Prosthecobacter sp.: one gene and its partner. The protein of the gene in region 1 binds, or shares a complex with, the protein of each later gene. Links are inferred from orthologs where the notes say so. Each region holds a gene or a part of one and is shown on either strand. Other genes may lie near its edges. The genes, in order: tsaD and tsaE.

The links.
Region 2: the proteins of tsaD (region 1) and tsaE are in contact, whole or in part, in a crystal structure (PDB 6N9A), measured with the Thermotoga maritima proteins. The link is inferred for Prosthecobacter sp. from one-to-one orthologs. Residues at the interface, in WP_004082750.1 of Thermotoga maritima: Cys10, Asp11, Arg49, His50, Leu82, Gly84, Gly135, Gly136, Glu154, Thr155, Leu156, Asp157, Asp158, Ser159, Glu162, Asp165, Lys166, Arg169, Leu170, Tyr175, Lys213, Thr214, Leu217, Tyr218, Gln221, Arg222, Asn324; in WP_004082108.1 of Thermotoga maritima: Leu37, Gly38, Lys46, Lys57, Val59, Lys60, Ser61, Thr63, Phe64, Thr65, Leu66, Met67, Val69, Pro71, Tyr82, Arg83, Leu84, Asp86, Asp88, Phe89, Asp93, Ile128, Asp130, Glu131, Arg134.

What each region holds. Positions count from the first base shown.
Region 1 is NZ_JAXMIH010000023.1:146,452-149,655, reverse strand. Bases 144-3,028 are described here. They hold tsaD (tRNA (adenosine(37)-N6)-threonylcarbamoyltransferase complex transferase subunit TsaD), read left to right. Parts: upstream 144-1,023; coding sequence 1,024-2,034; downstream 2,035-3,028. Other genes in these bases: U1A53_RS21275 (PQQ-binding-like beta-propeller repeat protein), read left to right, coding at 2,051-3,028; U1A53_RS21285 (hypothetical protein), read left to right, coding at 175-420; U1A53_RS21290 (PQQ-dependent sugar dehydrogenase), read left to right, coding at 144-162. Also shown: more of U1A53_RS21290, read left to right, coding at 1-143; more of U1A53_RS21275, read left to right, coding at 3,029-3,204.
Region 2 is NZ_JAXMIH010000010.1:209,413-212,711, forward strand. What follows is about bases 51-3,030. They hold tsaE (tRNA (adenosine(37)-N6)-threonylcarbamoyltransferase complex ATPase subunit type 1 TsaE), read right to left. Parts: upstream 1,761-3,030; coding sequence 1,341-1,760; downstream 51-1,340. Other genes in these bases: U1A53_RS13420 (SMP-30/gluconolactonase/LRE family protein), read right to left, coding at 51-691; tsaB (tRNA (adenosine(37)-N6)-threonylcarbamoyltransferase complex dimerization subunit type 1 TsaB), read right to left, coding at 688-1,344; U1A53_RS13435 (thiamine-phosphate kinase), read right to left, coding at 1,757-2,662; U1A53_RS13440 (hypothetical protein), read right to left, coding at 2,763-3,030. In the rest of the region: more of U1A53_RS13420, read right to left, coding at 1-50; more of U1A53_RS13440, read right to left, coding at 3,031-3,080; U1A53_RS13445 (superoxide dismutase), read right to left, coding at 3,183-3,299. UniProt on the Escherichia coli protein: Required for the formation of a threonylcarbamoyl group on adenosine at position 37 (t(6)A37) in tRNAs that read codons beginning with adenine.

The DNA of each region.
Region 1 (3,204 bases):
GTGACGCTGAAACTCCCCACCGGCCAGCCGCAGACCTTCGAGCGTGCCCAAATCCGCAGCCAGAAAGTCGAACCGATGTCCCTGATGCCGGAGGGGCTGCTCCAAAGCATGACCGAACAGGAGGCGGCGGACGTGATCGCGTTTCTAGCGGGATTGAAGTAATCCGTTACATCCATGAGAAAAATGCGTGTGCGTGACATCCGTGCGCGTTTCAAACCAGTGATGCACACCACCCCTGTGACCTGTCCGAGCTGTTTTCAGGAATTTGAGGTTCCCGCTCCCGCGTTTGGCGAGATTCCGTGTGATGTGGACTACGACTGCGAGGTGTGCTGCCGACCGCTGCGCATCTTCTTCGAGGAGTCAGATGGAAAAGTGGTCGGAACCGCCTACGGGCTGGGTGCGAGCGGGCCGTTCGGCTGACTTTTACTCGAATTGGTTCACCTGACATTCTGGCAACCTCAAGTTTTTCACCCGCTGCGCCTTCCTTGCGCGTTTTCGCAGAGAGTGCATTTGGCTGTTTGCAAAAACAGAAGTTGTCGTTAATCTCGGAAAATCCCGCTGCCAGGAGTCTGGTGGATGGGAAGCTTAACAAACAGGTTAACACCCACACACACATGAAAATCGCTATCCTCACCCTTATCGCGGCTTCCGCCGTGCTTAGCTCCTGCCAGCAGACCCCTCCGCCGCCGCCACCACCACCGGTGTACTCCGGCAAGTAAGTCATCGGCCGCCAAAAGCGGCTGATCTACCATCTTACACCAGATCAAATGATCCGTTTTGCCACTGTTCTGATCGCTGCGTCCTCGATGCTTCTCGCATCCTGCGCCACGAAGAAGGATTGTGCGACGTGCGACTCCAAAGCGGCCTCGTGCTGCAAGGAAGGCCACAAGCACTAGTCTGACAGGAAACTGAATCCACGCCGCCGTTCCCCACCCAACCGGGGGACGGCGGCTTCTTTTTTGGGCCACTGGATGGCAGATGCTCGTTGCTTGATGCCTCCCCTTCGTCATTCCTCATTTCACGATGCCCTCCTGCCTGCTCGCCCTCGAATCTTCCTGCGATGAGACCGCCGCCGCGATCTGCACGCTGGATGGCGGGCTGATCGCGAGCCGCATCGCCTCGCAGATCGAGATCCATCGCCAGTATGGTGGCGTGGTGCCGGAGGTGGCTTCGAGAAACCACATCCTGCATGTGTGCCCGCTGGTGGAGCAAGTTTTGACGGATGCAGGGAAAAAGCTCGGCGACATAGCGGCTTTCGCCGCCACCAACGGTCCTGGCCTGGTCAGTTCACTGCTCATCGGCACCTCAATGGCCAAGGCGCTCGCCATCGCGGAACACAAGCCATTCATCGCCGTGAACCACATGGAGGGGCATTTGTTGTCCCCGTTTATGAATGACAACGGCCCTGTTCGTTCGTGTGTGGCGCTCATCGTCAGCGGCGGTCACACCATGCTGGTGCGCGTGCATGACGTTGCGCGCTACGAACTGCTAGGACGCACCCGTGACGACGCGGCGGGCGAAGCCTTTGACAAGGTCGCCAAAATGATCGGTCTCCCCTACCCTGGCGGGCCGGAGATCGACAAACTCGCCCAGCGTGGTGATCCGGCTGCCTTCGCGTTTCCGCGCAGCTTTCTCGATGGCCGCAGTCTGGAGTTCAGCTTCAGCGGCTTGAAAACGGCCGTGTTGTATGAACTGCCCAGGCTCGATCTGCACAACGAGCAGGTGCTCGCCGATCTCAGCGCCAGCGTGCAGGCGGCGATCATCGAGGTGCTCGTTGAAAAGCTCGTGCTCGCTGCCCGGCACTGCGGCGAAAAACTCGTCACCGTCAGCGGCGGTGTGAGCTGCAACCGCGGCCTGCGAGCGGCCTTGACGGCCCGCTGCGCCAAAGAAGGCCTGCAACTGCTGCTCGCACGGCCTGATCTTTGCACCGACAATGCCGGCATGATTGCCTTTGCCGCCGTGCAGCGTTTCAACACCGGCCATTCCTCGCCGTTGGAGGCCGATGTCGATCCCAACCTCTCGCTTGTCAGTTGATCCCACTTCAGACCCCATGCGCCCGCTTCTATTTCTCCTCTGCGCATCCATTTCGCTTCACGCAGGCGACTGGCCGCAATTTCTCGGCCCGCAACGCGACGCCACCGCTCAGGATGAAGCCGTGATCACCGGCGGCTCTGAGCCGGAAATTCTCTGGAATCGCAAACTCGGCAGCGGCCATGCCGGGCCGGTGGTCTCAAAAGGACGTGTGATCGTGTTTCATCGCCAAGGAGCCGACATGGTCACCGAGGCGCTCCATGCCACCGATGGCAAAGCGATCTGGAAGCAGGCGTATCCCGCAAGTTACCGCGACAGCTTCGGCATGGACAACGGCCCGCGTGCCGTGCCCTGCGTCAGTGATGGCAAGGTCATCACGCATGGGCCGGAGGGCATCGTGCAGACGCTTGATTTCGAATCGGGCAAGCTGCTGTGGAGCTACGACACCGTCACGGAACTCGAATCGCCGCAGGGATATTTTGGACGTGCGTGTTCGCCGCTCGTCACTGATGGCAAAGTGCTCATTAATGTTGGTGGCAAGGGTGGAGCAGGCATCATCGCGCTCGACTTGCAGAGCGGAAAACTCGTCTGGCAGGCCACGGATCATGAGGCGGGCTATGCGTCGCCGATTTTGATCCCCGAAGACACCAGCGTGAGCGCGTTCTTCACCCGCAGCGGCATCGTTTTGACGCAGAACAGCGATGGCAAGGTGCTCGCCGATGAGTTCTTCCGCGCCGAGATCGACGCCTCCGTCAACGCCGCCGCTCCCGTGCCGTGTGGCGATGGCAAACTGCTCTTTTCCGCCGCTTACGATGTCGGAGCCGCCTTGTGGCAATGGAACAAGGCGGAACGCAAACTGGTCAATCTGTGGAAAAAAGCCGACGCTCTCGACTGCCATTACACCACGCCGGTTTATCACGATGGGTATGTCTATGGCCTGCACGGCAGGCAGGAGAGCGGCATGACGCTGCGCTGCATCTCCGTGGCCGATGGCAAAGTCGCGTGGGAAGCGCCGGATCGCATTCAGGGCGGCACCTTGATCGTCGTCGGTGACAAGCTGCTCCTGCACAACGAATCCGGCGAATTGTGGATCATCCAGGCCATGCCCGCAAAGTTTCAACTCCTGCGCAGCAGCCAGATCACTCGCGCCGGCCACCGCAGTCACGATGCCTT
Region 2 (3,299 bases), on another replicon or contig:
AGGGAAAGTCGATCTGCATCTCGACCTTCTGCGAGGCGGGATTGAAACAGACCACCTTCGCGCCGTGGCAGAAGGCGATCCAGAGCCGGTCCTCGCTGTCGATGGTCATACCATCGGGCACTGACGCATCGACGCTGGTGTCCCACACCACACGCTCGTTGCTGATGACACCGGCCGCGTTGTCGAAGTCGAAGGCGCGCACCTTTCTGCTCGGCGTGTCGATGTAATACATCGTGCGCGTATCACGGCTCCAGATGATGCCGTTGGAGTTCGTCACCGGGGCAAATTTCTTTTCGACCCGCAGATCAGTGTGCAGGCAGTAGAGCGCGGCATCGGCACGCCTCTTCAAGCAGATCGTTCCGGCCCACAGACGGCCCGCCGGATCGCATTTACCGTCATTGAAGCGGTTGTCCGGCAGATCCGGCTCCGGGTTAGAGATGGGCGTGCTTTGACCGCTGGCTTCATCGAGAAAGAAGAACCCATCATCCCCTGCCCAAACGAGTCCGCCCTTCGCACGCGGCACCACCGTGCCGACACGCTGCCCGACATCCCAGATCTTTTCATCTCCCGTGTCCGGCTTGAAAGCGATGATCTTGTGCGTCTCGATATCGACATAGAGCAGACGGCCTTGATGCCAGATCGGGCCTTCGCCCCATTCGGAAACGTGGTTGGAGATGGGTTCGGGAGTCATGGTGATGGATGTTGGGATGTTAAAGCGGGACGCTTCGGCATCGTGATGAAGGCCTCGGCGAGGTAATGCGGAATCAGAGGTTGTTGAATGAGCGCGTCGAGCTCGGCTTGGCTCAACGACTGGATGATTCGAGCCAGACGAATTGCGCTAGGCTTGGCCGATCGAATATCCGTCAATGCCAAGGGCGGTTTGGGATCGAACGTGAGCCACGTTTGGCCGTCAGCCGTCCGCTCGCGGGCAGTTTCGGCAGACACGGTTTCGAGATCGGGCAGCAGCCGGCCATTATCGACTCGTGCGAGGTAAAAGCTCTGACGGCGGGCATCGCCAATGATCGGATAACTGTTTGGGGCCTCAATGTCCGGTGCCGTGAGCGACGACCAGCCGACGCACCACACATTTCGCGACAACGCGATGCCTTGCGCGGCGGCAATGGCGATGCGCACGCCGGTGTAAGAGCCGGGGCCGTTGCCAATGACGATGCCAGTTAGCTCATCACCTGCTGCGGCCAAGGCGTCGCGTAGAGGCGCGAAGACCTGCGCGTTGTGAGAGCGTTCGGATTGGAACGAGGAACGAAACAGTACGTCATCGCCCCGCACGACGGCGATGCTGCCGTGGGCGGTGGAAAGGTCGAGGGCGAGGAGGGTTCGGGTCATTTCGCGAGCGGCCCTTCCGTGACATGCCGCGAGCCATCCGGCAAGGATTCGATGTGAAACCAGCGCGTGCTGGACGGCATCAAATCGGGGAACATGTCGGCCCACTCGACGATGATGACGCCGGGTTCGGTCAAAAACTCGTCCCAGCCGATGCCGATGACCTCGACGGCACTTTCCATGCGGTAGAAGTCGAAATGGAAGACCGGCAGGCGGCCGTCGAGGTATTCGTGGACGAGAGTGAAGGTGGGGCTGGTCACAGCGGCCTTCGATTCCATGCCAGCGACAATGCCGCGCGTGATCTGCGTCTTTCCAGCGCCGAGATTCCCGCACAGCGCGATGACATCGCCCGCCGACAGTGTCGGCGCGAGTTGCATGCCCCAGGCGTGGGCGTCATCAGCAGTCGTGAGAGTGATCATGCGTCAGCACTGAGTGCAAAATGATCCCATCCCGTGCTCTCAAAGTCCGGCGGGCGGCCTTGGCCGGGAGGGACGAGTTTGCCGATGATGGTGAGGGGAAGCTTCGGGAAGGCTTCACGCCATTTCGGCAGGAGAGATTTCACGCTGCGGGGATTCACGGCGAGAAGGAGTTCGTAGTCTTCGCCGTCGCCCCAGGCTTGATCGAAAGTGCAGCCGGGATTGCACGGGAGAGATGCGACGTTGACTTGATAATGAGTACCGCTGGCGAGGGCGAGGCGCGGCAGGTCTTTGGCAAGGCCGTCGCTGATGTCCATCATCGCATGCGGATGCGCGTTTTCGGAGAGCCAGCGGCCGGCTTCGAGGCGTGGCTCGAATTTGAGGTGCTTGCCTTTGATGGAGCCACCGAGACGACCGGTGACGAGCAGGACATCGCCCGCCTTGCCCTCGCTGCGGGAAAGCCAGCGCTTCGACGGCACGGTGCCGCTCATGGAAATGGACAGCATGAGCACGAGGCCGCGCGAGGTCTCGCCGCCGACGATGTTGATGCCGTACTGCTTCGAAATGGCGCGCATGCCACGATAGATCTCAGTGAGGAACTCCACCTCCATGCTTGGTGGGGCCACCAAGGTGATCATGGCATGTCTGGGCGTGCCGCCCATGGCCGCGAAATCACTCACCACACGTGCGATGGCTTTGCGCCCGATGAGTTTCGGCGGCGTTTCGAGCGTGAAATGCACGTCCTGCACAAGCGCGTCGGTTTTGAGCAGCGTGTGCTCGTTTTTCGTACTGCGGACGACGGCGCAATCATCACCGGCTCCGGCGATGACATCGCGGTCGAGCTTCACGCCGCGCATGAGTTTGCGGATGAGTTTGTCTTCTCCGATGTCGGCTAAAGTGGGCATTGGTGGGAACTGAACTGGTAAAATAATGGCGGGTAAAATGATGTCAGAAGGGTTTCGATTCAGATCATCATTCTACCCGTCATTATTTTACCAGAATCCTTCATCGCTTCACCACCACGTTCTGCCCGTCGAAGTGCAGCATGCGGTTCTTCAGACCACGCATGGCCTGTTTTGGAATGTAAACTTCCACATCGCCGATTTGATGGCGGTGTTCGGTCGGAGCCTGCCAGCCGCTGATCCACATGAGCTGCCACCACTCCTGGCCGCTGAGATCCCCCTGGCCGCAACGAACATAATCGAGGTGCAAAACGTCACCTTGATGACCAAGACGCTCAATGTTGTGCTTCGACTCCAGATAGTCCGCGAAGGCCTGAGAATAGATCAGGCCGCTGCGGAGACGATGGAGGACGAGAGCCAAGGGAATGCAGAGTGTCGAATGTCGAATGATTCAAAGACAAAGCGCGGGACGGGGTGGCCGTTCCGCGCTTTGGGGAGTGACTGCGAGAGTCAACGGAGCGGATCAGCCGAGAGCCTTGGCGTAGTTCGCGGCGACGGCGGTCCAGTTCACGGCGTTCCACCAGGCGGCGATGTAATCGGGGCGCTTGTTCTGATACTTGAGGTAGTAGGCGTGCTCCCA